DNA from 2 places in the Janthinobacterium salmonicoloratum genome. Region 2 is predicted to be linked to the other one. Evidence: predicted binding sites of a transcription regulator. Region 2 holds the regulator's gene; the other holds the start of a gene.
What was found. The regulator sigma-54, encoded in region 2, starts transcription at its own class of promoters, with help from an activator protein. The targets are predictions, from matches to a motif close to TGGCANGNAANCTGCTTT.

Region 1: a site for sigma-54 is predicted at 6,690-6,707, ahead of ACQ4WY_RS05370 (EDSAP-1 family PEP-CTERM protein). Genes of this name have one in related genera too.

The regions. Positions count from the first base shown of each region.
Region 1 covers NZ_JBNYXV010000001.1:1,157,909-1,172,275, forward strand. Annotated here, with positions in the region: gene ACQ4WY_RS05325 (hypothetical protein) at 1-101, shown strand, start outside; gene ACQ4WY_RS05330 (DEAD/DEAH box helicase) at 453-1,859, shown strand; gene ACQ4WY_RS05335 (hypothetical protein) at 2,159-3,043, shown strand; gene ACQ4WY_RS05340 (hypothetical protein) at 3,113-3,568, shown strand; gene ACQ4WY_RS05345 (acyl-CoA thioesterase) at 3,599-4,057, opposite strand; gene ACQ4WY_RS05350 (hypothetical protein) at 4,139-4,507, opposite strand; gene ACQ4WY_RS05355 (hypothetical protein) at 4,637-4,774, opposite strand; gene ACQ4WY_RS05360 (hypothetical protein) at 5,049-5,222, opposite strand; gene ACQ4WY_RS05365 (nucleotide disphospho-sugar-binding domain-containing protein) at 5,360-6,592, shown strand; gene ACQ4WY_RS05370 (EDSAP-1 family PEP-CTERM protein) at 6,781-7,764, shown strand; gene ACQ4WY_RS05375 (EDSAP-1 family PEP-CTERM protein) at 7,871-8,863, shown strand; gene ACQ4WY_RS05380 (nitroreductase family protein) at 8,882-9,982, opposite strand; gene ACQ4WY_RS05385 (ThiF family adenylyltransferase) at 9,983-10,852, opposite strand; gene ACQ4WY_RS05390 (methyl-accepting chemotaxis protein) at 10,940-12,499, opposite strand; gene ACQ4WY_RS05395 (hypothetical protein) at 12,622-12,819, opposite strand; gene ACQ4WY_RS05400 (M16 family metallopeptidase) at 12,913-14,367, opposite strand, start outside.
Region 2 covers NZ_JBNYXV010000002.1:182,147-196,513, forward strand. Annotated here, with positions in the region: gene ACQ4WY_RS13990 (DUF3683 domain-containing protein) at 1-2,685, opposite strand, end outside; gene ACQ4WY_RS13995 (YqaA family protein) at 2,954-3,445, opposite strand; gene ilvA (threonine ammonia-lyase, biosynthetic) at 3,647-5,182, shown strand; gene queF (NADPH-dependent 7-cyano-7-deazaguanine reductase QueF) at 5,303-6,145, shown strand; gene ACQ4WY_RS14010 (PTS sugar transporter subunit IIA) at 6,479-6,961, shown strand; gene hprK (HPr(Ser) kinase/phosphatase) at 6,998-7,933, shown strand; gene rapZ (RNase adapter RapZ) at 8,060-8,923, shown strand; gene ACQ4WY_RS14025 (enoyl-CoA hydratase/isomerase family protein) at 8,924-10,009, opposite strand; gene hpf (ribosome hibernation-promoting factor, HPF/YfiA family) at 10,284-10,643, opposite strand; gene ACQ4WY_RS14035 (RNA polymerase factor sigma-54) at 10,713-12,191, opposite strand; gene lptB (LPS export ABC transporter ATP-binding protein) at 12,196-12,951, opposite strand; gene lptA (lipopolysaccharide transport periplasmic protein LptA) at 12,951-13,544, opposite strand; gene lptC (LPS export ABC transporter periplasmic protein LptC) at 13,570-14,181, opposite strand; gene ACQ4WY_RS14055 (KdsC family phosphatase) at 14,224-14,367, opposite strand, start outside.

The sequences.
Region 1 (14,367 bases), on a different contig from region 2:
GGCAAATCAATCTTGCCGGGGAAACGCAACAAGCGCCGCCGCTGCCCGCCGACATCACCGGCCATGCTCACAAACGGGCAGAATCTACGTATTCCTACTGATTTCACATAGGAAACATCAGCAAAACGTGGTAGGACTTTCGCTTCTTCCCATTTAGGCCGTGCAAAACGACGTCAAATACGGTATAGTGTCGTTGTGCGCTGCAATATGTTCCCTTGAAGCGATGGCAACACCGCAGTACAGCACTACAAACTTAGCAGCTTCGCAAGCCTTAGCGCATCCACAGGATGTCGCTTATAAAGCCCTCCCGCCTTGTGTGTCGCACCTGACACCGTCCCGGCGCAAAGCTTTTGTGCCGAAATTTCTTTCTAGTTGAGTCATTTCGTTTTGGTTGGCGTTGCTATTTTGCGTTCTGCTTTTTGCAAGAACGCTGATTTTTACGAAAGAAAAGAATGACATTTGAATCCTTAGGCCTGCATCCGTCCATCATCGCCGCTCTGACCGAATCGGGCTACACCGCGCCAACCGCGGTACAGTCGCAAGCGATTCCAGCCGCGATCGAAGGCCGTGATCTGCTGGTCTCGTCGCAGACCGGTTCGGGCAAGACGGCAGCTTTCATGCTGCCATCGCTGCACAAGCTGGCCAGCGCCGAACAAAGCGCCGCCGGCAAGACGCCAAATCAGGAAATGCAAGCATCGCGCGCCCGCGGCGAGCGTCCACGCTTCAAGGCTGCCCAGCCAAAAATGCTGGTGCTGACGCCAACGCGCGAACTGGCCCTGCAAGTAACCACCAACACCGACAAGTACAGCACCGGCATCCGCCGCATCAAGGCCGTGTCTATCCTGGGCGGCATGCCCTACCCAAAACAGATGCAATTGCTGGCCAAGAATCCTGAGATTCTGGTCGCTACCCCTGGCCGTCTGATCGACCACATGGACTCGGGCAAGATCGACTTCTCCCAACTGGAAATCCTGGTGCTGGACGAAGCCGACCGCATGCTGGACATGGGTTTCATCGACGACATCGAAAAGATCGTGGAAGCGACGCCAGAAGGCCGTCAAACCATGCTGTTTTCGGCAACCTTGGATGGCGTCGTCGGCAACATGGCCCGCCGCATCACGAAAAATCCGCTGGTCATCCAGGTGGCAAGCTCGAGCAACAAGCATGAAAACATCACCCAGCGCGTCCACTTCGTCGACGATCTGTCGCACAAGAATCGCCTGCTGGACCACCTGCTGCGCGACGAAACGCTGGACCAGGCTGTTGTGTTTACCGCCACCAAGCGTGACGCCGACACCATCGCCGACCGTCTGAACATCGCCGGCTTCTCGGCTGCCGCCTTGCACGGCGACATGCACCAGGGCGCGCGTAACCGCACCCTGGACGGCATGCGCCGCGGCCAGGTCAAAGTGCTGGTTGCCACCGACGTTGCCGCCCGCGGTATCGACGTGCCAACGATCACCCACGTGTTCAACTACGATCTGCCGAAGTTCCCCGAAGACTACGTCCACCGCATCGGCCGTACCGGCCGCGCTGGCCGCAATGGCTTGGCCATTTCGCTGGTGAACCACGCTGAAGGCATGAACGTCAAGCGCATCGAACGCTTCACCAAGCAATTGATCCCGGTCAATGTCATCGAAGGTTTCGAGCCGAAGAAAACGGCATCGGCCCCACGTTCGAGCGCCCGTCCAGGCGGCTGGAAACCAGGCGACAACCGTGGCGGCGCAAAGCCAGCCCAACGCACGTTCAGCAAACCAGGCGCACCACGCAAAGACGGCGCGCCTAGCACCGGCGGCGGCTACAAGGGTTCCAACCCGCGCAGCACCGACGGCGCACGCCGCAGCTACGGCGACCGTTAATCACGGATAGCCGCTGCAAATTGCAGCGCGCGAGAAAAAGCCACCAGATATGGTGGCTTTTTTTTGCCCATCGATTTGACAGCGCTACACCGACTGGCTGCGCCCATTCAGATATTCTTCCACATCCGAAAAAATTTCTTATCATAAAAATCAATAATACTTTCAAATAGAAAATATAGACTGATTGAATAAGCACATACATTACTCAAGATCAAACTTCACTGAAATTTTCAGAATATAGTCACATAGGGAATGCAGATAACAATTCAATTATGTAGCCGAGACTGGGAATTTCCGCCATGAATTCCAATCCTGTACCAGAAAGCAACTCCATTGACCCGGAGAAAAAATCGTCGCTGGAATCGAAAATACAGGCAATGGATCTGCGGATGAACCGTCTTGAAAATCCCGAACACGGAAAATTTGAAAGACTTCAAAAAAGAGCCAGTTTCCTGGCTTTAATCATTGGCATACTATTAAGTACAATTTCTCTCTTCGATATTTTCTGGAGCCAGCCGCGCAATGAAATCTTCAGGGATATGGAAGAATTCAACAAATCCGTAAATGCCGTTTCAAACCTGCGTCAGAACATGATCCAGATTCAATATCAATCGAATAATCCACAAATGCTGATGGCGATGAATTCCATGGTTGCCCCGCAGGTACTGGCAAATATACAGTATGCAACTGCCTTGCTGCCGCGCCTCGGAGACCATGCGGGAATTCCCCAACTATTGGTATTGATATCGGAAGCGTTGAATATTTATGACTGGAAAAGCGCCACGACGCTGGTCGAACGAGCCGTTGCCATCAAAGATGCGGTGCCCTCGATGCAATCGGAAGCGAGGCGATACAAGGCGCGACTGATGTTTTCCACCGGAAAAATACAGGAAGGACGAGCGGCTTTCCAGGATTCTCTGAATGTACTGCGCAGCGAGTCTGCATTCGGAATTAATGGCGCCAGAGCCTATATTATCGCGGACTGGGCAATTTCAGAATTCGCCATGGGAGACTGCAATTCCGGGAGCGAACGGATTGGACAATTCATTCAACTATTGCAAGACCCGGAAATTCTTCCGCTCTCACGTTCGGGACTGATCTCCACACTAAAAAACCAGCTTGACCAGATCCAATCCAGAAAAAAAAGATGCATTCTCCCCAAAGAACTGGAAGATGCAAGCTAGCCGTTTATTTCAAGAAAAATGTGCCCGAAATGTCCGCACCATAAAATGCAACCATCAGCATTGAAAAATATGAAAACCCCATCAACATCTCTGTTGCTCATTGTTCTGGTTGCCACCCTCGCCCTGCCAGCCGCTGCGCAACTCATACTTCAACCCATGGGAGTCGCCCCCATCATTGCCGGACAAACTCTGACATGCGGCGGAGCTGTTTCCTATGTGGCAGCCATCCCGGATATTGCAATGGCACGGCAAGGTGTATTGTTATTCCGCCCTGACTTCTTCAATCTTCCGCCTTTTATACAATGGTATATTTATACGCATGAATGTGCGCATCAATATGTAGGCAACAACGAACGGGCGGCAGATTGTTGGGCAATCCAACTGGGAAGAGATCAGGGATTTTTGCCGCCGCAAGCCATTCATCAAATATGCGCCTTCACATTTCCCAACCCAGGCGACTGGACGCATTTACCAGGGCCCCTACGCTGCGCAGAAATGCAAATGTGCTACGCAAATGACAGATAACAGGCTGCGGCCATCAATTACAGTACACAACTACTTCTTCGACACCTTCTGGCGCGACAGCTTGCGCAGCTTGGCCTGCTCGAAGCGCGCGTGCTGCTCCGGCGTCTCCAGCACCAGCGGCGGCACGGCCACGGGCTTGCGGTTGGCATCCACGGCGACCATCGTGAAATAGCAACTGTTGGCATGGCGCACCAGGCGCTGCTGGATATTTTCCGTCACCACGCGGATGCCAACCTCCATCGACGTCGTGCCCGTGTAATTGATCGACGCGAGAAACGTCACCAGTTCGCCTACATGAATAGGCTGCAAGAACATCACTTGGTCTACCGACAGGGTGACCACATAGCTGCCCGAATAGCGGCTGGCACAGGCATAGGCGACGCTGTCGAGGTATTTCAGGATGGTGCCACCGTGCACGTTACCGGAAAAATTGGCCATATCGGGCGTCATCAAGACCGTCATCGTCAGTTCGTGGGCCGACCAGTTCATCGCGCTGTCCAAAGTGTTCTCCAAGGGGAAATTAAAAGTGTGGGAGGATGTGAAAACCGGCCCCAGGGGCCGGCGTAGACCTTACAGGCCCAGGGTGTCGATATCGGCCAGCGATTCGCGGCCCTTGTCGGAAATGTCGTAGCCCTCGCCTTCGGCGCGCGCCACGATGTGGGCTTTCTTGCCCAAGAAGTAAGCCACGTCCGACTCCAGCTTGGTCAGCGGATCGGTGGCGACGGCGCGCAAACCCATGATGCAGCGGCGCAGGAACAGCAGTTGTTGTGCTTTCTCGGTGATGGACAGACGGCCATCGCGGGCATAGCTGAGCAGCTTCAGGCCGGACAGGCGCTTGGCATTGCGGGCAACGCAAGCGCTGGGGCGCTCGGTCTTGATGCCGCGTGCAACTTGCTCCAGCGCGTCATATTCATCGGTCGTTAATTTCTCGTTCTTCATTACTTTTCCATAAAAGGCCAGGTGTTCGGCCCTCATGGTACGCGCCCTGCTGCGCATCGGCAACAGGCAACGTAAATCTACCGCCGCCCGGCATGCGGCAAGGCGGCGGAAATACGGGCGTGATGGCCGTTATTTGTAGCTGCGCAGCAGCAGCCAGGCCAGGCCGCAACCAGCCACGGCGCCCGCCAGGGCCAGCGCTACGAGGTTTTTGCTGGTGATCACGGGGCGCCGGCCCAGGTAGATTTTGTTATGCAAGGAATTGCCCACGATGGTCTCCTGTACAAAAATTTTTATGATGTCTCATTATAAGAACAGAATCGTGACGGCCGCATGACACTCAACAGTTAGAGCTTGATTTGTATCCACTCGGCAACATTTATTAGTGTTTTTGTTGTTTAAATGGCGTGGCGCTGGCGGCCATCGCGCAGTCCATTTCCGATTGGAAATAAACATAGTGTGCGTCTTCCCCGCCCCGCCATGACGGGAGCGTCTTGCGCCATGACCGTGGGCCGCGTACGACTTGCCGCGCACCGCGACCCGGTCAATGCATTTTCACGGGCGGTGGCGGCGGCGTCGGCTCCTCGACCGGCACGGGGTCGATATGCGGCGGCTGTTCTGGCGGCGGCGTGAGGGGATCGCCTTCCGGCGGTGGCGGCATATCGGGTTCGGGCGTGCTGTGCGCACGCAGCGGGGCATGACGGGATTGTGCTTGCATGGTGACCTCCTTTGCTCCACTGTAGCCGATGCGGCCAAATCCTGGCGCCCGCAAGTGGCAAGCAACTGCGGGAACTAAACGGCGTGGCGCCACTCCAACCTGGCAGGTATCTCATCCTGCGAATGCAAGCGATCCCCATGGCGCGCAAGAAAATCCTTTTTATTGCCGAGGCAGTGACCCTGGCCCACGTGGGCCGCCCCCTGAGCCTTGCCCAAGGCTTGGACGAGGAAGAATATGAGGTGCATTTTGCCTGCGCCGATGGCTATGACTTTTGTTTCAAGCAAGCCCCCTTCCGGCGCTGGCGCATCGACAGTATTTCATCGCCGCAATTCCTGCAGGCGCTGGCCCACGGCAAGCCCGTCTATACGGAAAGCACCCTGCACGCGTATGTGGAAGACGACTTGCGCCTGCTTAATGCCATCCAGCCCGATCTTGTGATCGGTGACTTTCGCCTGTCGCTGTCGGTCAGCGCGCGCCTGCAGCGCATTCCCTACATCACCATCAGCAATGCCTACTGGAGTCCCTACGTGCGCCAGCACTACACGGTGCCCAGCCTGCCCCTGACCGGCATGCTGCCCATCTGGCTGGCCCATCCCCTGTTCCGCCTGATCCGCCCGCTGGCCTTCGCTTCGCACGCCGCGCCCCTGAACCGCGTGCGCCGCCGCCATGGCTTGCCATCGCTGGGCAGCGACCTGCGGCGCATCTATACGGATGCCGACCGCACCTTGTACGCGGATATTCCGCAACTGTTCCCGCCGCAGGCCATGCCGTCCACGCACGACTACCTGGGCGCCATCATCTGGGCGCCGCCGCTCGACTTGCCGGACTGGTGGCAGCGCCCGGAACTGAGCAGCGGACGGCCCATCATCTATGTCACCCTGGGCAGCTCCGGCCAGGGGCAATTGCTGCCGCGCGTGCTGCGCGCGCTAGCGCCCCTGCCCGTCACCGTGTTGGCGGCCACGGCCGGCACCGTCCGCGTCGATGCCGTGCCGCCGAACGCCTATGTCGCGCCTTTTTTACCGGGCGACGCGGCGGCCCGGCGCGCCAGCCTGGTGATCTGCAACGGCGGCAGCCCCACCAGCCAGCAGGCGCTGACGGCAGGCGTGCCCGTCATCGGCATCGCCGGCAACCTCGATCAATTCCTCAATATGCACGCCATCGCGGACGCCAGCGCCGGCTTGCTGCTGCGCGCCGACCGCTTCCAGGAAACCGCTTTGCGCCATGCCGCCATGCACATGCTCGACGATGGCCGGGCCAGGCTGGCGGCGCGTCAGCTGGCCACGGCCATGCGCAACTATGTGCCAGGGCAACGCTTGCTGCCCCATATGCACGCCCTGCTGGTTTCCGTGCCACAAGGCAGCCAGCCTTGAGGGGCAGCGTCGGTTTTTCTTACAGTGCGTCCGACAAGACCTGCATCGCGTCAACAAAAGCGCGCCAAGCCCTTGATTTCAAAAGAACCTCATGCGTTGGCATGGAAGTCGCTAGGTACTGGTCATGAGCACCTGCCGACAGGACTCAGGCAAGACTTCAAGACTCACTCAACCACGAGGTGACCACAATGAAACTCTCGAAACTGAAACTTCTCCCGGCCGCAGCGGCACTGGCCATGCTGTGCGCCGCCGGTAGCGCACAGGCGGGCGCCTACGGCTATGCCTACAACAACATCTTTGGCCTGCAGATCGCCGCCACCACGGGCTCGATCACCGCCCTGAACAGCACCACGATCTCGCGCGCCACGGCCACCCTGAATGGCGTCAGCGTCATCACTGGCGGTCCCGGCCTGCTCGACTCGCCCCGCGCCGCCGTTGGCGCCGTGACCAAAGGGCAAAACGATTTCACGCGACAAGGCCCCGCGGGCAACTACTCGCGCGGCGATGCGCAGATCGTCAGCACGCAATTTCCGTCGTTCCCGCCCGGTTCCACCTCCACGCAGGCCGTGAACGTGGCCGAAGCCCACCTTGACGGGCCTGCCGGCACGGCCGATGCGTCCGGCCGCAACGGCTCGACCACGGGCTTCTCCGTCAACTTCGTCGTCGGTTCGCCAACGGCAACGCTGAGCTTTGATTTCCTGGCCTCGCCCTTCATGCAAGTCTTCCTGCAAAGCACGGTCGGCCAGCTGTCCACCGCGACGGCCAACCTGGTGATGACCCTCTCCATCACCGACTCGACCGGCGCGACCGTCTTCAACTGGACGCCCGATGGCGTCATCGGCTCGGGCATCTTCGGTGGCACGGAGAACGCCGATGCGGCCAACCTGAACACCGGCCTGGCGACCAACTTCCTGACGCGCGGCAACATGTTTACGTATGATCCCACCGGTTGTGGCACACCCAGCGGTACCGGCGTAGGCACGGCTTGCGGCGGCAACTTCAGCGCCGTCAGCAATGCCCTCGCGACCGGCAACTACACCTTGACCTTGAATGCGGTGGAGAGCGTGGACCTGGTGAAACAGGCGGCGACACCCGAACCGGGCACCTTGGCCTTGCTGGGCCTGGGCCTGGCGGGCCTGGGCTATGCCCGCCGCCGCAAAGTTGCCGCCTGAGACAGGCAACAGGGGGATTCACAGGCGAGGGGTTTCCTCGCCTTTTTTATGTGGCAAGCCTGTCGGTTTTCCTTACAACGCTGCCGACCAGGAGATGAGAATTTTCATGACTACTTTTTCTGGTACTCGACTGCCAACGGTCCTGCTGGCCTTGCTGTTGCTGGCATGCAGCGGCACGGCCAGCGCCGCCGCCTATGGCTATTCGTACACCAGCGTCTTTGGATTGGTCATCAGCAATCCCACCGGCTCCACCACCTTGATCAGCAATATCGACCTGTCGCGCACCACCGCCACGCTCAACGGCAGCAGCATCATCAAGGGCGGCAGCAATGAGATCGATGCGCCGCAAGCGAAACGCGGCGCCGTCACCAAGGGAGAAAACGACTTTACCCAGCAAGGCATGGGCAATGCCGCGTATGCGCGCGGCGAGGCGCAAATCATCACCTCGCAAATCCCCCCTTTTCCACCTGGCTCGACCAGCACGCATACCGTGAATGCGGCGGAAACCTTCCTGACGGGCGGCGGCAGCGCCGACGCCTCGGGACGCAATGGTTCCAGCAGCGCGATGACCGTTAATTTCGTCGTCGGCCAACCGGGCGCGACCCTGGCCTTCGACTTCCAGGCCCAGCCCTTCATGCAGTTGTACCTGGACGCCCAGGCAGGCACGGGTTCGGCGGCCACCACGAATATGGCAATGACGTTTACCATCATCGATGAAAATGGCCAGATCGTCTTCAACTGGGCGCCCGACGGCAAGCTCGGTTCCGGCATCCTGGGCGGCACCGAACTGGCCGATGCCGCCAGCCTCAATACCGGCTACGCGCAAACGCCACTGACCAGCGGCAGCGTATTCACCTACGACCCCAGCGGCTGCGGAGCGCCCACGGGCACCGGCACCGGCAAGACGTGCGGCGGGCAGTATGGTGCCGTCACGGACAAGCTGGTGGCGGGCAACTACACCCTGGTGTTGAACATGCTGAACAGTTCCGAACTGAGCTACGTGCCAGGCGTCACGCCCGTCGCGCTGCCTGGCACCTTGCCGTTGCTGGTGGCTGGTCTGGCAGCGTTGGCCAGCCTGACGCCACGGCGCAAACGCTGATCCTGACACTGACGCGCCTCACTGCCCCACCGTTGGTGCCACCAGCAAGTCTTGCAGCGGACGGCGCAGCGAACGTGCACTGGCCGCAGGCCCCGCACCGATGCGTCCGAGGAACACGGCCCGATCAAACGCATCGCCCCCCAGTACGGCCTGGCACTGCACCGCCAATTCCTGCGCCATTTCCTGCATGCCATCGGTGCGCGAAAAAATGCGCCGTTCACGCACATAGCGGGCGAAAATCAGCGGCGTCAATTCCGGCTGCAACTGCAGGCCCAGTTGCGTGGCCGTCAGCCAGAAACGCTGCATGGCGCGACCGGCCGCCACGTAATCGTCGATGTAGCGCGCTGGCGCCTCGGCCAGCAGCACGAAATGCGCGGCGCAATACAGGCCGGGCAGCAAGTCCATCTGCAGGCGCGGCGCGACAGTGCCCGCCAGCCAGGTATTGAAAAAATTCACGCGGCGCCAGCTGTGCATGACCCATCGCATCAGGCGCGCCGTCATCGGATCGACACCGAGCGCCTGCTCCGGGATGCGGTCGCTGCTGTAGCGCGCGCCCCATTCGATCACGTCGCGGTGCACCTTGTGCGCCTCTGGCATGGTCAGGCGCAGCTTCGCATTGTCGAACATCAGGCGCGCGCAGGCCAGGCGCGCGCGCCCGCCTTCGAACCACTGCACGCCGTAGCCGGGCGGCAAACTGGCCGCCAGCACCGCCTTTTCGCTGGCGCGCAGGCGGCGCGTGCTGAGCCGCCGCCGCTGCACGCTGCGCTGCGGCAAGAAAACCGCCAGCGGGTCGGGCAGCATGCCGGGGCTGTCGACCAGCCGCACATCAAAGGTGGGCAGGGTGTCGGGCATGGACAGGCGCCGGCGCGCTTCCATGCGCAAGCCATGGCTGCTGGCCGCCAGTGCCATGCTTTCGAGCAAGGCGCCCAGCGACAGCTGGCTGGGATGGCCGTCGAGGTCGTACACGCAATGGCTGCGCGTATCGAAGCCATGTACGACCACGTGCCGCTGGTCCACGACCTCAAAGCGCCACGGCTGTGTATTGTCGCCGCTGGGTGCCCAGCGCGCCTGCTCGAGGATGTTTTCCAGCACGGGATCGATCAGCAGTGCTTGCGCCATTTATGCCCCCTGCGCCGCGCGGCGCCGCTTGATGATGGCCATCGTCAGGCGCTGCAGCGGGTGACGGTTGCCGCCGGGACGCCAGGTATGCACGAGCTTGTTGCGGTAGGCGTCGAAATGCATGCCGTGCGGCGCCGCCATCACCTTGCCGCGTTTTAACAAGATCTTCAAGGCTTCCGTGGCGGCCGCGCCCGCGCACAGCTGGCAGCCCATGATGGTCGACGGCCCGCGCCGCTCCTTCAGGTTGATGGCGGACGGGTCGACCAGATAGGGAGCGTGCAAGCCGGCAGGCGCCAGCCCGACGAGAAAACGCAGCGCTTTTTCTTGCTCGGGCAAGTCGCCCCAGCCAAAATACTCTTCGAACGTCATGCCGCCTGGCATGAAGCTGAGCACAGCCGTGCCCATGCCCAGCGGCGCGGCCGTGATGGCGGGAATGCCCAGGCGCGCGCAAGTGGCGAAGGTGGCCTGGCGCGCAGGAAAGGCAAAGAAATCCAGGCCGTCCACGTACAGGTCGACACCGGCAAAGAACTCGGCCAGGTTGCTGTCGTGTATGCCGTCGGGGAACTGCCTGATTTCAAGTTCAGGATTGATATCACGCGCCATCTGCGCCAGCACCGCCACCTTGGGCTGACCCAGGGTGGAAACCATGGCGCCAGCCTGGCGGTTGAAGTTGGCGATATCGAAGGTATCGAAATCGGCGATATGAAAAGAGCCAATGCCCAGCCGCGCCAGGGTCAGCAAGTGCACGCCGCCCACGCCCCCCATGCCGGCAATGGCCACGCGCTTGCCACGCAAGCTGTCCTGCTCCGCCTGCGTGACCCAGCCCAGGTTGCGGGCGAACGCCGCGTGATAGGAAAAGCCGTCTGTCATGCTCACCTCTTCTGTGCGTCCCTCGCGGACGAAAAAGTTTGGACAGGTGAGCCAGGGATAAGTTCCCCGTATGACAAAGAAAAGTGCTTAGCGCGCCAGGCGTCGCGGCGCGGCTGTCGGCGCCACGGCACCCACCTTGAACACGCTGACGATTTGCGCCAGCCCCGCCGCCTGCTCGTTCATCGCTTGCGCCGCTGCCGACGCCTGCTCGACGAGGGCAGAGTTTTGCTGCGTCATGTTGTCCATCTCGACGATGGCCTGGTTGATCTGCTCGATGCCGGCGCTTTGCTCGGCGCTGGCCGAGGAAATCTCGGCCACGATATCGGTCACGTGCTGCACGCTGGAGACAACTTTTTCCATCGTCTCGCCTGCCAGCGCCACCAGTTTTTCACCGGCGCCCACTTGCTCGGCGGAACTGTCGATCAATTGCTTGATCTCCTTGGCGGCCGCGGCCGAACGCTGCGCCAGATTGCGCACTTCGCTGGCGACGACGGCGAAGCCACGGCCTTGCTCGCCCGCGCGCGCCGCTTCCACGGCCGCGTTCAGGGCCAGGATATTCGTCTGGAAGGCGATGCCGTCGATGACGGCGATGATGTCGCCGATCTTTTTCGACGAGGCATTGATGGCGCCCATGGTGTCGACCACCTGGCTGACCACGCCGCCCGCCTGCGTCGCCACTTGCGAGGCAGAAATGGCCAGCTGGTTGGCCTGGCGCGCATTGTCCGCATTCTGGCGCACGGTCGAGGTCATTTCTTCCATGGTCGACGCCGTTTCTTCCAGCGATCCCGCCTGCTGCTCCGTGCGCGCCGACAAATCGTGGTTGCCCGAGGCGATCTCGCCCGACGCCGTGGAAATGGATTCCGCATCGTTGCGCACCTGGCTCACCAGATGCGCCAGGTTGTCGCGCATGGCCTTGATGGCCATCAACAAACTGGACGTATCGCCGGGGCGGGTGTCAATGTGCGTAGTGAGGTCGCCCTGGGCGATTTGCGCCACGATGGCCGCGGCATAGTCGGGTTCGCCACCAAGCTGGGCAAGGATACGGCGCAGCATCAAGGCCGCCAGCGCGCCCACCACCAGCATCAGCGCGCCACCGATGGCCAGCAGCACGCCCGCCTGCGCCCAGAACTTGTGGTTGATGTCATCGATATACGTGCCTGTGCCGATCAGCCAATCCCATGGTGCAAATTTCACCACGGCATACATCTTTGCCACCGGGTCCTTCACGCCCGGACGCGTGCCGTCCGCCTGCACCAGGCCGATGCGGCTGGTGGCCAGGGCCACGCGGTAGCGGTCGCCCGACTGCTTCATGTTCTTTTGCGGCACGCCGATGCGCGAGACATTCGGGTGTACGTACAGCAAGTCGGTGCTGAAATCGCGCACAAAATAATACATCTCGTCCTTGACGAAGCTGCCGATGGCCAGCTTGGCCTGCTGCTGCGCCTGCTCACGCGTGAGCTTGCCCGACTGTTCCAGCGCATACGCCTTTTCCACCGAGGCATTGGCCAATTCCACCAGCACCGTCAATTGCTCGACCCTTTCCGCCATCATGGTCTGGCGCAGCGAATACAGGGAGAATGAAGCGATGAAGACGATGCCCAGCAAGGTGCTGAAACACAATAAAAGAATGCGCGAACGGAGAGTCATGGGTACCTGGAAGTAAATAAGAGAATTAATTGCCCAATGGAAATCTTTTCAGAAAAGCAAAACGGGCGGCGCTACCGGGCTGTGCCCGGCAGGCACCGCCCGCTGTAAGTCATTGTTGAAGGTCAGGCCAAGGCTTCCTTGGCCGCCTCTTCCGGCGTCAAGCCGTCGTAGAACTGGTCGGTAAACCACTCGACCTGCTCTTCGATATGGTCCTGCGCCTGCGCCACGGTGGCGCCACCGGCCACGAGGAAGCCTTCGACCTCGATACACCAGTTGATCAACTCCAGGGTTTCCGGATCGAGTTCTTCTTTCTTAGCCATCGTATTTCCTTGCTTGTTAAATTGCGATCACATCAATCAGCAGCAGTTTAACAGCTTCGCCACCGTGCCGCCCCTGCAATTCAACAATGAAGATTACTTAGAGGCAACGTTTGTGCGTTCCGGATACAGCACCACCTGCACATAATTGTGCATGTCCAGATAGCGCTGCGCCGCCAGTTTGACGGCTTGCGGCGTGATGGCGCGCACGCGCTGCTCGTAGCGCAGGATGTGCGCGGGATCCCGCCCCTGCGTCACCGAACCCATCAACTGGTTCATCCAGTAATTATTTTCCCGCAAAGATTTCTGCTGGCGCGTGATCCAGTTCAGCTTGACCTTTTCCAGGTCCGCCACGGACGGCCCGTCTGCCTTCATCTTGTTGATTTCGGCAAAGGCGGCGGCGATCACCTTGTCCACGTTTTCCGGTCCCGTCGGCAAGTTCAAGGCCACCGAGTAATGGCCGTACGGATGCTGGCCCATGGAGGTTTCAAAGCCACCGCCATAGATCATGCTCATCTTTTCACGCAGCACTTCGATGACTTTCAGGTTCAGCACCTCGCCCAGCGCCTGCAGGGTCAGCTTTTGCTCGTCCGAGTACGCCACGTCGCCATTGAAGGTGATGGAAATCGTGCTTTTGGGCTCGCTGCCCATGTAGATGTCCTTCTTGACGACCCCGGTCACGGGACGCATGCCCACGTCGCGGTAGGCGTGCGGCACGTCGGCCACGGGCAAGGTGCCCAGGTAGCTGGCGACCAGGGGCTTGATCTTGTCGAGCTCGAAGCTGCCCGTGAAGATGAAGGTCATGTCGCGCGCGCTGGAAAAGCGCTGGCGGAAGATTTCCAGCGAGCGGTCCAGGCCCACCTTGTCGAAGTCGGCCACGCGCGGCACGCCATCGACGCGCGGGTTGTCGCCAAACATGGCGTGCTGGATGGCATCGTAGAACACGGCTTCCGGCTGCGCCATGCTGTTTTTCGCCAGGTCCTGCTGCTTGCCGATGAAGGATTGATACAGACCTGCATCCTTGCGCACGTCATGGAAATACAAATACACCAGTTGCAGCATGGCTTCCACGTCGGCGCTGCTGGCCGAACCGCCGAAGCCTTCGCTCAGTTCGCCCAGCGAAGCGCCCACATTGACCGTCTTGCCAGCCAACACTTTTTGCAAGTCCAGCGGCGCCAGGTCTTTCAGCCCCATGCTACCGACCACGGCGCTGGCATAGCGGGCGTTGTAGATATCGGCGTCGCCAAACAGCGACTGGCCGCCGAAGCGCGTCGAGCCCATCAGCACCTGGTCATTCTTGAAGTCCGTGGGTTTGAGCAGCACGCGCACACCATTGCCCAGGGTCAGTTCCGTCACGCCGATGGCGCTATTCAACTTTTCAGCGACGATGCTGCCGCCAGCCGGCGGGCCATCCATCAGCTTGCTGGCAAGGACTTTTTCCGTGCGCGGCTCGATTTTCTGCTGCTCGGCTTGCGCCACGGCGTCGAGCAATTGCTGCTGCGTGGGTACGCTGGCGCCCGCTTTCGGCTCGGCGCCCATGAAGACCACCAG
Region 2 (14,367 bases):
GTTGGCGCGCGGTACGTGGGTCGAGCACACGGGTTTGCACTTGCCGCAACGCAAGCAATCCTTGACGCTGTCGGCGATGGCACCGATATCGCTTTGCTGCATGATCAGCGACTCGTGGCCCATCAGGCCGAACGATGGCGTGTAGGCATTGCGCAAGTCGGCGCCCATGCCCGGCAGGTTCAGCAATTTGCCTTTATTGAAACGGCCTTCCGGATCGATGCGCTGCTTGTAGCTGCGGAATTCGCCGATCTCTTCTTCCGTCAAAAATTCCAGCTTGGTAATGCCGATGCCATGCTCGCCGGAAATGACGCCATTCAGCGAGCGCGCCAGGATCATGATGCGGCCCACGGCTTCGTGGGCGTCCTGCAGCATTTCGTAGTTGTCCGAGTTGACGGGCAAGTTGGTGTGCACGTTGCCGTCGCCCGCATGCATGTGCAGCGCGACAAATACGCGGCTACGCAAGATGCGCGCATGGATGGCGGTCGCCTCGTCGAGGATCAGTTTGAAGGCGGCGCCATTGAATATCTGGCGCAGCTGCGCGCGGATCTCTTGCTTCCAGGTAATGCGCACGGTGCGGTCCTGCACCACGTCGAACAGGGTGGCGGTGGGCTGCGTTTCCAGGCGTGCATCGAACACGGGCAGCAAACGTTCCATGCCCAGCTCGGCCAGCTCGCCCTTCACGTCCGCCAGCGGACGGTCCAGCTGGGCCAGCAGATAGGTCCAGCGTGCCGTGACTTGCGCCAGCAGTTGCTGCGCCTGCTCGGCGCGGTCGCCCAGCATTTCCGCGTCGTCGACCCGATCGTCCGACGCATCGTCACTCTTGCCAATTGGCAAGTTACCCTTGGCAAAGAATTCACTGAGGGCATCGGCCAGTTGCAGCTTGTTCTTGATCGACAGTTCGATATTGATGCGCTCGATGCCATCCGTGTATTCGCCCATGCGATTCAGGGGAATCACCACGTCTTCATTGATCTTGAACGCGTTGGTGTGCTTGGCAATTGCCGCCGTGCGGGCACGGTCAAGCCAGAATTTCTTGCGCGCTTCCGCGCTGACGGCAACAAAGCCTTCGCCCACGCGCGTATTGGCGATGCGCACCACTTCCGATGCCGCTTGCGCGACGGCATTCTCATCGTCGCCGACGATGTCGCCAAACAGGGCCATCTTCGGCAGCACGCCCCGTTTCGACTTGGTGGCGTAGCCGACGGCGCGCAGGTAGCGCTCGTCCAAATGCTCAAGGCCCGCCAGGCGGATGCTCGTGTATTGCTCGCCCTTGGCCGGCAAGCCGTCGAGGTAATCCTTGATTTCCACGATCGACGGGATCGCGTCGCGCGCCTGGCCAAAGAATTCCAGGCAGACGGTACGGGCGAATTTCGGCATCTTGTGCAGAATCCAGCGCGCCGACGTGATCAGGCCGTCGCAGCCTTCCTTCTGGATGCCCGGCAAGCCGGCGAGGAATTTGTCCGTCACGTCCTTGCCCAGGCCCTCCTTGCGGAACTTGCGGCCTGGAATTTCCAGGATTTCCGTCTTGAACGGTGCGTTCGGCTTTGTCGCGTCGCGCGTGCTCGGGTGACGCCATTCCAATTGGAAACGTGCCAGCGCGATATCGTGAATCTTGCCCAGATTATGGTCGAGGCGGGTGACGTCGAGCCAATCGCCATTCGGGTCGACCATGCGCCACGAGGCCAGGTTATCGAGCGCCGTCCCCCACAGCACGGCCTTTTTGCCGCCGGCATTCATGGCAACGTTGCCGCCGATGCAAGAGGCGTGCGCCGAGGTCGGGTCGACGGCGAAGACGAAGCCGGCCTTTTCCGCCGCTTCCGACACCTTATTCGTGATCACGCCCGCGCCCGAATTGATCGTCGCGTATTCGTGCGTGAGGCCGGGCAAGACCGTCATTTCCACGGCGCCCAGGGTAATGAGTTTTTCCGTATTGATGACGGCTGACATCGGCGTCAGGGGAATCGCACCGCCCGTATAGCCGGTGCCGCCGCCGCGCGGGATGATGGTCAGCCCCAGCTCGATACAGCCTTTCACCAGGCCGGCCATTTCCTCTTCCGTGTCAGGCGTCAGCACGACGAACGGGTATTCCACGCGCCAGTCGGTGGCGTCGGTCACGTGCGACACGCGCGTCATGCCATCGAAGCGCACATTGTGCTTTTCCGTGTAGCGGCCCAGCACCTTGACCGTGCGCTTGCGCAAATCGTAGGTCTTGCGGAATTCGTCGCCGAAATCGGCCACGGCCTTGCTGGCTGCTTTCAGCAACAGCTCCACATTTTGGCTACGCGCTTGCGCCACTTCCGGCGCTTCACCGGCAGCAAGCGCGTCGCCGCCGGCCGCATCGATGGACAGGCGGCGCTTGTCAACTTCAGCCAGGCGGTGATGCAAGGCATCGATCAAGCCCTGGCGGCGCTTTGGATTGTCGAGCAAGTCATCCTGCAGGTAGGGATTGCGGCGCACGACCCAGATGTCGCCCAGCACCTCGTACAGCATGCGGGCAGAACGACCCGTCTGGCGGGCGCCGCGCAGCTCGTCGAGCAAGCGCCAGGAGTCCTCCCCCAACAGGCGTATGACGATCTCGCGATCAGAAAACGACGTGTAGTTATACGGGATTTCGCGCAGGCGGCTTGCTGCGGGACCATTGGGCGTTTCTGCCAGTAAAGCTTGGAGTTGTGCGGGAGCGTTCATGGAGTGTGGTGACGATGTGGACTGGACCCTAAAGGCCCATTTTATCTTATTGCGCCGCACCATGCGGGAACAGCCTTAGCCCGCCTAAGGTTTAAGCACCTCATCCGCCACCATAGCAAATACGGAAAAGCCTTCTTATGTGTGAATAAAAAACCAGTTTTCGTGATTTTTTTACGCAAAAATGCCAAGAATCAGACTGTGCTGCAAACTATCGAACTGCCCAAAAATGGGGCAAATTGACGTTGCATTACGCCCGTTTGCCTGCCGTTTACGCCAGCATTTGTCCAATCCTGTGCCATACGCCATCGGGCACAAACAACAGCAAGCCCGTCATCGTCAGGTAGCGCGCGCACTTGCCAATGGCCATGTAGGCCACGCTGGGCCAGAACGGCAGCTTGAGCCAGCCGGCCAGGGTGCACAGCGGGTCACCCACGATGGGCAGCCAGGCCAGCAACATGGTCTTGGCGCCATAGCGGGCCAGCCAGCGGAACCAGCGCGTGTCGCGCTCCTTGGCGAACGCCTGCTTGGCCCGGTAGCCGAGCCAGTAGTCGACGACACCGCCCAGGGTATTGCCCAGGGTGGCGACGCCGATGGCGGCCCAGAACAGCGCGGGATTGGCCTTGATGACGGCAAAGACGGCCGGTTCCGAGCCGAGCGGCAACAAGGTGGCGGAAATAAAGCTGATCAGAAAGACCGATGTCAGCCCGACTTCCGGCGCTGCGATCAGTTGCAGCAGCCAGGCGATTGCGGATTCGATCATGGAACACTTCGCGATGCAGTAAGGCTCTCCATTATAATGAAGAGCAGCCTGGGCGCCGCACAATCCGCGCCGACCGGCAAAGGCATACCCGCCCGCAGTTCCACAGAGCATTATTGTCGCCAGGCTATCCGCCGCGGTGCCGCCGCTATCGCCCGACACGCTCCAGACCCTTTCTGGCCCAGAATCACTTGCTTGCAGATTATGAACATCGACTACCTCAAGAAAATCCTGACCGCCCGCGTCTATGACGTCGCTACCGAAACGCCGCTGGAACTGGCCCCTGCCCTGTCGCAGCGCCTGAACAACCAGATTTACTTCAAGCGCGAAGACATGCAAAGCGTGTTCAGCTTCAAGATTCGTGGCGCCTACAACAAGATGTCCAAGCTCAGCGAAGCGGACCGCAAGCGCGGCGTGATTTGCGCCTCGGCCGGCAACCATGCCCAGGGCGTGGCCCTGTCGGCCGCGCGCATGGGTTGCCGCGCAGTCATCGTCATGCCAACCACCACGCCGCTGGTGAAAGTCGAGGCGGTCAAGGGACGCGGCGGCGTCAACGTGGAAGTGGTGCTGCACGGCGAGTCGTATACCGATGCCTACAACCATGCGCTGACCCTGGAAAAGGAACAGAAGCTGACCTTCGTGCACCCGTTCGATGACCCGGACGTGATCGCCGGCCAGGGTACGATCGGCATGGAAATCCTGCGCCAGCACGCCGGCCCCATCCACGCCATCTTCGCCCCCATCGGCGGCGGTGGCTTGATCGCCGGCATTGCCGCCTATGTGAAACAGATTCGCCCCGACATCAAGATCATCGGCGTGCAAAGCGTCGATTCGAATGCCATGGCCCGTTCGCTGAAAGCGGGAGAGCGCGTGACCCTGAACGATGTGGGACTGTTCGCCGACGGCACGGCCGTGCGCCTGGCCGGCGAGGAAACCTTCCGCCTCGTGCAGGCGTATGTCGATGAAATCATCACCGTCGACACGGACGCCATCTGCGCCGCCATCAAGGATGTGTTTACGGATACGCGTTCCATCTTGGAGCCGTCCGGCGCGCTGGCCATCGCAGGCGCCAAGGCCTATGTGGAACGGGCCAGCCTGACCAAGCATCCCGTCAACAATGAAACCCTGATCACCATCGCCAGCGGCGCGAACATGAATTTCGACCGCCTGCGCTTCGTCGCGGAACGGGCGGAACTGGGTGAATTCCGCGAAGCCGTGTTTGCCGTCACCATGCGCGAACAGCGGGGCAGCTTCAAGCGCTTCTGCTCGCTCATCGGCGCGCGCAACGTGACGGAATTTAACTACCGCATCAGCGATGAAAAAGCCGCGCACGTATTCGTCGGCATCCAGATTGCCGACCGGCATGAGTCGAGCGTACTGGCGAAGAAATTCGAAGAGCATGAATTCAAGACCCTGGACCTGACCCACGACGAGCTGGCCAAGTCGCACATCCGCCACCTGGTGGGCGGCAAGAGCCGGCTGGCCCAGGACGAGCTGCTGTACCGCTTTGAATTCCCCGAGCGCCCCGGTGCGCTGATGCGCTTCCTCGACAGCATGGCGCCGAACTGGAATATTTCCCTGTGCCATTACCGCAGCCAGGGCGGCGACGTGGGCCGTATCCTGATCGGCCTGCAAGTGCCACCCGACGAGATGGGAGAATTTGCCCGCTTCCTCGATACCCTGGGCTACCGTTACTGGGATGAAAGCAGCAATCCTGTGTATAAATTATTCTTGGGGTAAATGGCGCAGTAACCCAACTGCAAATGCTGGGGTCAGACCCGTCGGGTCTGACCCCGGTCCTTGCCGTTGGGTTGAAATAAGCTACCATTCACCCTTCACAGAATTTGTAGCCACGCCACCATGACCACCACCAACGATCTCGCCGAACAATCTCCCCTGGGCAAAAGCTCCGCCTACCGCACCGATTACGCGCCGGAATTGCTGTTTCCGATTCCGCGCCAAGGCAAGCGCGACGAGCTGGAATTGCACGGCACCTTACCGTTCTTCGGCCTCGATATCTGGAATGCCTACGAACTGTCGTGGCTGAACCAGCGCGGCAAGCCGCAGGTGGCCATCGCCAAGGTCAGCGCCCCGGCCGATTCGCCCAACATCATCGAATCGAAATCGTTCAAGCTGTACCTGAACTCGTTCAACCAGACCAAACTGGACAGCCCGGATGCGCTGCTGGCCCTGCTCAAGCAGGATTTGTCGAACGGTTTCGGCGCGCCCGTGCAAGTGGAACTGACCTTGCAGGAAGATTTCGGCAAGCTGAAAATGGGCGAATTCGACGGCGTGCTGCTCGACCGCCTGGACCTGGAAATCACGCAATACACGCCCTCGCCGCTGCTCTTGAAGGCGGCGCTGGATGAAGCACCGGTGGAAGAAAAACTCGTTTCGCACCTGCTCAAGTCGAATTGCCTGGTGACGGGCCAGCCCGACTGGGGCAGCGTGCAGATCACGTATGCGGGACCGCAGATCGACCAGGAAAGCCTGTTGCGCTACCTGATCGGTTTCCGCGAGCACAATGAATTCCATGAGCAATGCGTGGAGCGCATCTTTGTCGATATCTTGCGCCAGTGCAAGCCGCAAAAACTGTCCGTGTATGCACGCTATACGCGCCGTGGCGGCCTCGATATCAATCCGTGGCGCAGCAACTTCAGCACCGGGGTGATGCCGGGCAATCTGCGCAATGCGCGCCAGTAAGTCCAGGCAACATCACAAAACCATGCCAACAGGAATATTGGCTGTGTTTTAAAACAACGTTGCAGTAGTGCCGCAGAGCATCTTAAAGACGCTGAAAAATCGGAAAATCGGCATTCGGCGGCGGAAAAACCGGCGCGCCGCGTGTTTTTAATCAAGAAATAGCCGATACACCCTGGCGTTATTTTTTTGCTAAAATGATGGCGAGACGGACTGTAGCGCCCACCGCGCCCGCAGCGGGCGTATACTGTTGAGAATTGGCGTTACAGGCCGCTGAAACAGGCCTATAATTCGGCTCGCAAGCCCTCTGCGCATTGCACCATTTCATTGAGTGTCATGACTAATCTTAGCAAAATACTATCCCTCGAAAACGTCCTGCTGGACCTGGAAGTCTCCAGTAAAAAGCGCGCCTTCGAGCAAGCCGGCCTGATCTTCGAAAACAATTACGGCATCGCCCGCTCCACCGTCTCGGACAATCTGTTTGCCCGCGAACGCCTGGGCTCGACTGGTCTGGGCCATGGCGTGGCCGTGCCGCATGGCAGAGTCAAGGGCAGCAAAACCTTGAAAGCGCCGCTGGGCGCCTTCGTGCGCCTGGCCGAACCGATTCCGTTCGAGTCGCCTGATGGCAAGCCCGTCAATCTGCTGTTTTTCCTGCTGATTCCCGATCATGTCACGCAGCAACATCTGGAAATCCTGTCGGAAATCGCCGAAATGTTTTCCGACGATGCCTTCCGCACGGCGCTGGCCACGGATCCGGAACCGAAATCCGTGCATTCGCGCATCGTCAATTGGCAACCCAGTCTGCAAGCGGCGGGTTAAACTTCAGGTATTCCTCCACTCCTGAAGAAGACTGCCATGTTGCAAACGCCGCTGACGATACAACGCCTGTACGACGATAATCGTGAAAGTCTGCAACTGGGCTGGTTCGCCGGCTTCCCCGGCGGCGAGCGCCTGATCTCGGGCGACGTCTCGTCGGCCGCCGACCAGGTGGGCCACTTGAACCTGATCCATCCGGGCCGCATCCAGGTCTTTGGTCACCAGGAAATCAATTACTATCAGCGCCTGAAGGTCAACACGCGCACCCACGTGATCGGTGAGCTGATCGCCGGCGGTCCGCCCGCGCTGATCATCGCGCAAGGGCTGGAAACGCCGCCTGACATCCTCGCCATCTGCGACGAACAAAACATCCCCCTGTTCTCGACCCCGCTGCCGGCCGCGCAAGTGATCGACTTCCTGCGCGTGTACCTGTCGAAAAAACTGGCGCAGCGCATCATCATGCATGGCGTATTCATGGACGTGCTGGGCGTGGGCGTGCTGATCACGGGAGATTCGGGCCTGGGCAAGAGCGAGCTGGGCCTGGAGCTGATCTCGCGCAGCCACGGCCTGGTGGCCGACGACGCCGTCGAATTCTCGCGCATCGCGCCCAACATGATCGAAGGCCGCTGCCCGCCCCTGCTGCAAAACCTGCTGGAAGTGCGGGGCTTGGGCTTGCTCGACATCAAGGCCATCTTTGGCGAAACAGCCGTGCGCCGCAAGATGCGTTTGAAACTGATCGTGCACCTGGTGCGCCGCAACGCGCTGGAAGAAGAAGTCGAGCGCCTGCCTTTCCTGTTCCCCACGGAAGACGTGCTGGGCTTACCCGTGCGCAAGGTCGTCATCCCCGTCGCCGCCGGCCGCAACATCGCCGTGCTGCTGGAAGCGGCCGTGCGCAACACGATTCTGCAGTTGCGCGGCATCGATACCTTGCAGGAGTTCATGGAGCGGCAGAGATTGGCAATGAGCGGTGACTAATTGAATGGCAGAACAGGTTCCTACTGAGATGATTTTGTTTAACCAACACTACAGTCAAAATTGCAATAATTTGTAAAGATCATTGCCTCGGGAGCGCAGCGCCGATCTTTATTGTATGATCGACGTATGCATATCGTCCTTATCACCGGAATATCCGGCTCCGGTAAATCCGTCGCGCTCAATGTGCTGGAAGATACCGGCTACTATTGTGTCGACAACCTGCCACCGGCCTTGCTGCCCAGCCTGGTGCAAACCCTGCTCGACGAAGGGACGCCGCAACTGGCCGTCGCCGTCGATGCGCGCAGCGCCGAGTCGCTGACCAGCCTGCCGCACAATGTGGCCCTGTTGCGCGACCAGGGGCACGACGTCAAGGTCATGTTTTTGACGGCCACCACGCATTCGCTGGTGGCGCGCTTCTCGGAAACGCGGCGCAGCCATCCGCTGTCGCATGAATTGCGTCCGAACCAGAATCCGGCCAGTCGCCGCACCCTGATCGAATGCATTTCGGAAGAACGCGAACGCCTGTCGGCCATCGAGCAACTGGGCCATGTGATCGACACGTCGGAACTGAGCGCCAATAAATTGCGCGCGTGGATCAAGGATATCGTCGCCTCCGAACGCGCGCCGCTGACCCTGTTCTTCGAATCGTTCGCCTTCAAGCTGGGCGTGCCGCTGGACGCCGATTTCGTCTTCGACGTGCGGGCCTTGCCGAATCCCTATTACGACCTGGCGCTGCGCCCCCTCGACGGCCGCGACGCGCCCGTGATCGCCTTCCTCGATGCGCAGCCGAGCGCGCTGGAACTGCTGGCCGACATCCGCGCCTTCATCGAAAAATGGTTGCCGTCATTCAAGTCCGATAACCGCAGCTACCTGACGGTGGCCCTGGGTTGCACGGGTGGCCAGCACCGCTCCGTGTACATGGCGGAACGGCTGGCGCAATACTTCGGCCCGAATGAACGGGTCGTACTACGCCACCGCGAGCGCTCCTAGTTAATCCAGGTGGCGTAGCGGATGCGCTTGCGCCGGCCAGACGGGGGCAAAGAAGCCCGCCACCATGGTCGCGTCGACCTCGTCCAGGCTGGCAGGGTTCCAGCGCGGCGCATTGTCCTTGTCGACCACCAGCGCGCGCACGCCTTCGAGCACTTCGCCATGTTCGAAGTTGTGGCGCACCACGCTGCGCTCCATGCGCAGGCAATCGGCCACGCCCAGGTGGGCGCCCCGCTGCAGCAATTCCAGGGTCACCGACATCATCAGCGGCGAACGCAGGCGCATGGCCGCCAGGGCCTTGCCGGCGAACGGGCTGTCGTCCTGCGCCAGCGAGGCCATGATGGCGGCCACGGACCCGGCGCCGAAATGGCGGTCCAGCGCCGCGCGCGCCGTGGCCAGGGCAGATACGCCCGCCTCGGCCTGAAACGGTGCCGCCAGCGCCTTGATGGCCACCGGTAAGGCCTCGCCCGGCGTCGATTCGAACAGGGCCAGCAGCGCCCCCATCTGCGCCTCGGGCAGGTAGACATCGGCCAGTCCCGTGTACAGGGCATCGGCCGCGTTGATCGTCAAGCCCGTCAAGCCCAGGTATAGGCCCAGCTGACCGGCCAGGCGGGACAGGAAGTAACTGCCGCCCACGTCGGGAAACAGGCCGATATTGACTTCCGGCATGGCCATGCGCGTGCGGCCCGTGACGATGCGCAGACGGTTGCCAGGCCCGGCTTGGGCCACACCCATGCCGCCGCCCATCACCACGCCATCCATCACGGCAATATACGGTTTCGGATAGAAATGAATTACATGGTTGAGCGCATATTCTTCCGTAAAGAAATCTTCCAGCAAGGCGCTGCCGCCTTGCGGCGTGGCCAGGCCCGCATCGTAAAAGAAGCGGATGTCGCCGCCGGCGCACAGGGCTTTTTCACTGCTGGAGCGGATCACGACGGCGTCCACCTGCGGATCGTCGCGCCAGGCCAGCAGGGCCGCGCTCAGGGCGCGCACCATCTCCAGCGACAGGGAATTCAAGGCTTTCGGACGGTCGAGCACGATGTGCCCGGTGCGGTTGCGGATGGAGGTCTCGACGAAGTCGCTCATGGCAGGCAGGAAAGAAGTGAAAGTGCAAACATTCTAGCGCCTGCGCGGGGAACATTGCGTTCCCATTGTGCTGCCCGACAAAGGCGGCAGGCGCAAAAAAGGGCGCAGTGAGCGCCCTTAGTTGATCACAACCGGTTCAAAGTCGCAGGCCGTAGAACACGTGGAAAAACCGTAGCGAGCAGATGTGAGTTGTGGCTGAGAAGCGGAGCTGTGCGTATGCACAGTGAGCATCGGAGGCCGCAAATCGCGACGCGCAGTAGGTTTTTTGGTGTTCTTAGGCGGCGGCGAATTCTTCGTCCGAATTGTCTGGCAGATGCTTGATCGCCTCTTTACCGTGCCCTTGCACTTTGGTTTTGTACTTCATCACTTGCCTATCGAGCTTGTCGATCAGGCTATCAATTGCGGCATACAAGTCTTGCGCCAGGCTTTCCACATAGACAGTTTTTCCACTCAGACGCAGGTTGACTTCGGCCTTTTGACGTTTTTCTTTCTCTTTGAGGTTATCCACGGTCAGAATCACGGCGATATCGATGACTTGATCAAAATGCCGTTTCACGCGCTCCAGCTTCGTTTGTACGTATTCACGGATGGCTGGTGTCACTTCGAGATGATGTCCGCTGATGGTGAGATTCATACACACTCCTAAAGATGATCGGGTTCGTGCGGTCCATCGTATCCGGCCCGCAGAGGAACCGAAAAAAACTTACAAACACTTACGCAGACTCACTGGCGGAATTTTCAACGCTTCCCGGTACTTGGCAACAGTACGTCGCGCAATCACCATGCCTTGTTCCCCCAGCATGTCCGCAATCTTACTGTCGGATAAAGGATTTTTAGGGTCTTCTGCTCCTGTCAGTTGCACGATCAATGCCCGTATCGCCGTCGATGACGCTTCGCCCCCCGCTTCGGTGGCGACGTGGCTACCAAAAAAATATTTCAACTCGAACATGCCGTGCGGGGTCAGCATGTACTTTTGAGTTGTTACCCGCGAGATAGTACTCTCGTGTAAACCCAGTGTATCAGCTATTTCACGGAGCACAAGGGGGCGCATGGCAACGGCCCCATGCGAGAAAAAGTTCTTTTGTCTTTCTACTATCGCCTGCGCCACGCGCAGAATCGTGTCGAAACGCTGGCGCATATTTTTGATCAGCCACTTGGCTTCCTGCAACTGCGCGCCCATGGCGCCCTCGCCCTTGCCCTGCTTGAGCAGGTTGGCGTACATGGCGTTGACGCGCAGGCGCGGCATGACATCGTTGTTCAGGGTGACTTGCCAGCCATTGCGCGCGCGCTTGACGACGACGTCGGGCACCACGTAATCGGACACGTCCGAAGCGAACACGGCACCCGGATGCGGATTGCACTGGCGAATCACCGTCTGCGCCTCGCGCAAGTCTTCATCGTCGCAATCGAGGGCTTTTTTCAGCTTGTTGAAATCGCGCTGGGCAAACCAGGCCAGGTGCTTTTCCACGATGACGAGGGCCATGCGCCGCGTCACCATGGCGATATGCGGCAAGCGCTTGATTTGCAGGGCCAGGCATTCGGACGCATTGCGCGCGCCCACGCCGGGCGGATCGAAACTTTGCAGCAGCGACAAGGCCGTGCGCATCTCGTCGGCATCGATTTCCAGCTCTTCCGGTAGGCGCGCCAGGATGTCGTCGAGCGACTCTTCCAGGTAGCCATTATCGTCGAGCGCGTCGATGATCAGCTCGACCAGCGCGCGGTCACGCAATTCGAGCACCGTCACGCGCATCTGCTCCATCAGGTGCTCGCGCAGGGTGCAGTGGTGGGCTTCGAGTTGCGGGCGCGAATCTTCGTCGTCGGGCGCCTTGCCCCGGCTCGCCTCGCTCCAGTCGCTGTCGCCGCCCTCCGCGGCGGCCGGGCTCTCGCCCGCCTCGCCGTCAAAGGTTTCCGCTTCGGCCGGCGCTGCGGGCACCTCCTGGCCTGGCGGCTGGGGCGGCGCTTCGGCCGGCGCGGCCGTGGAACTCAAGGCCCCGTCGGACAGCAGACGCAGCGAACGGTCGAGCGGATCGTCGAGACGCTCGAGCAAGGGATTGTCCGTCAGCAATTGCTCTAGCTCCTGGTGCAATTCCAGGGTAGACAATTGCAATAGGCGTATCGATTGCTGCAACTGCGGCGTCAGTGCCAGATGCTGCGAAGTGCGCAGCTGCAATGATTGTTTCATTGGCTCACATGCGGAAGTGTTCGCCCAGATAGACCCGGCGTACCGACTCGTTCGCGATGATGTCGTCGGGGCGTCCCGACGCCAGTACCGAGCCCTGGTTGATGATGTAGGCACGGTCGCAAATACCCAGCGTCTCGCGCACATTATGATCGGTGATCAGCACGCCGATATTGCGCTCCTTCAAAAAGCGCACGATGCGCTGGATCTCGATCACGGCGATCGGATCGACGCCGGCGAACGGTTCGTCCAGCAGCACGAAACGGGGATCGGTGGCCAGCGCGCGGGCGATTTCCACGCGGCGGCGCTCGCCGCCCGACAGGGACAGCGCCTGGTTCTCGCGCAGCTTTTCAATCTGCAAGTCGGCCAGCAATTTATCCAGGCGCTCCTCGATCTCGGCTTTCTTCAGCGGTCGGCCTTCGACGGTCTGGATTTCCAGCACGGCGCGGATATTGTCTTCCACCGTCAGCTTGCGGAACACGGACGCTTCCTGCGGCAGGTAGGACAGGCCCATCTGCGCCCGGCGGTGGATCGGCAGGCTGGAGATATCCACACCGCTGATATCGATGCTGCCGCCGTCCGACGGCACCAGGCCGACGATCATGTAGAACGAGGTGGTCTTGCCGGCGCCGTTCGGGCCCAGCAAACCCACCACTTCGCCGCATTCGACTTGCAGCGAGACATCATGCACGACTTGCCGCTTGCCATAGGTTTTTTGCAGCCCGCGAACGATCAGGGTGCTGCCGCAACGTGTATTGTCCATTATTTCTTTCCTGGCGCAGGCGTGGCCGGCGCTTTCTCCGCCGCTGGCGCCTTGGTCTTCGGCTGGATCACCATGCGCACGCTGCCGCCATCCGGGGTGCTGGTGCCGCTGTTGGAATTTTCCATCGCAAACTCTTCCTTGCGGCTGTCATACGAGATGAAGGCGCCATTGGCCACGTCGGTCACTTTCGTGCCTTCCAGGCGCGTCAGCTTGGCCCTGGAAAACATTTTCACCACTTCCGTCTTGTTGTCGTATTCCACGCGCTCCGCTTCGCCTTCGACCCACAGGTCGCCTGCGCCATCACGCTTCTGACGAAAGGTGGCCAGCTTGCCGGGATCGGCCCAGAAGGTAATGAACTGGTAGCCTTGCGGGTCTTCCGTGATCAGGGCCCGGCCCGCCTTCATGGTCAGGGTACCCTTGACCAGCACGACGTCGCCCGTCAAGGTACGCACTTGCTTGACGTCATCGACGTGGCCGCTACGTGCAGTGATGACGGCCTCCTTCTCGGAATCGGCCTTCTCGGCATGCGCCACGCCCATCACGCCCAACGAGCAAACGGTCGAGAATAGTGTCAACAGCAAGATGTTCTTCATAGTATGGTTTCCTTGTTTCATTCTGTCATTTTGCCGCAGCGGCCGGGCGCGGTTTCGGCGGGAGTACCATGCGCAGCGCATTCTGCACTTCCACCACGCCGGTGGCGTTATTGGCCTTCATGCCGATGCCATTGATGCGCGAGGCGCCCGTCAGGATATCGACAGGCACGTCCGTTTCCATTCTTTCCTCGTCCGGGAACACCGTCAGCGCTTCCGTCTTGACCGTCAGGTTCTGCGCCTTCGGGCTGGCCACGCGGTCGATCACGACCTTGCGGTGCAGTTGCAGCCGGGTATTGTCCTGGTCGATATGCGCCAGTTCCGCATTCATGTTCATCGGCGGCATGCCGGGCGTGAGCTTGCGCACGAAGGGCAGGTCGATATCGGACGAATCGTCCAGCGGATAATGCGTGAGCTTGGTGCCCGACACGATATAGCTGGGCTTACCCGTCAAATCCATGCGCACCAGGCTGAAATTGGTGATGAAATAGTCGGGCTCATCCAGATGCTTGCTGGCCGTGATGTCCAGGCTATTCTTGTTCATCACCTCGAGCAGCCAAAAGCTGCCCAGCGCGACAACAACCGCGCCCAGCACGGTAAAAATCATGCGCCAGCGATGGGCGCCTCCTGGCTTACGCATAGGGCTTCACTCTTTCAAAGGTCACTGGCGAGGCGGCGCGCCTCACTCCAGGAACGGCGCCATGACGCGCGCATAGTTGTCCTGGGCGCGCAGCAGGAATTCGCAGATCTCGCGCACCGCGCCGCGGCCGCCGCCGGCCTGCGTCACATGGTGCGCCAGCCCCTGCACTTCCGGACGCCCGCCCGG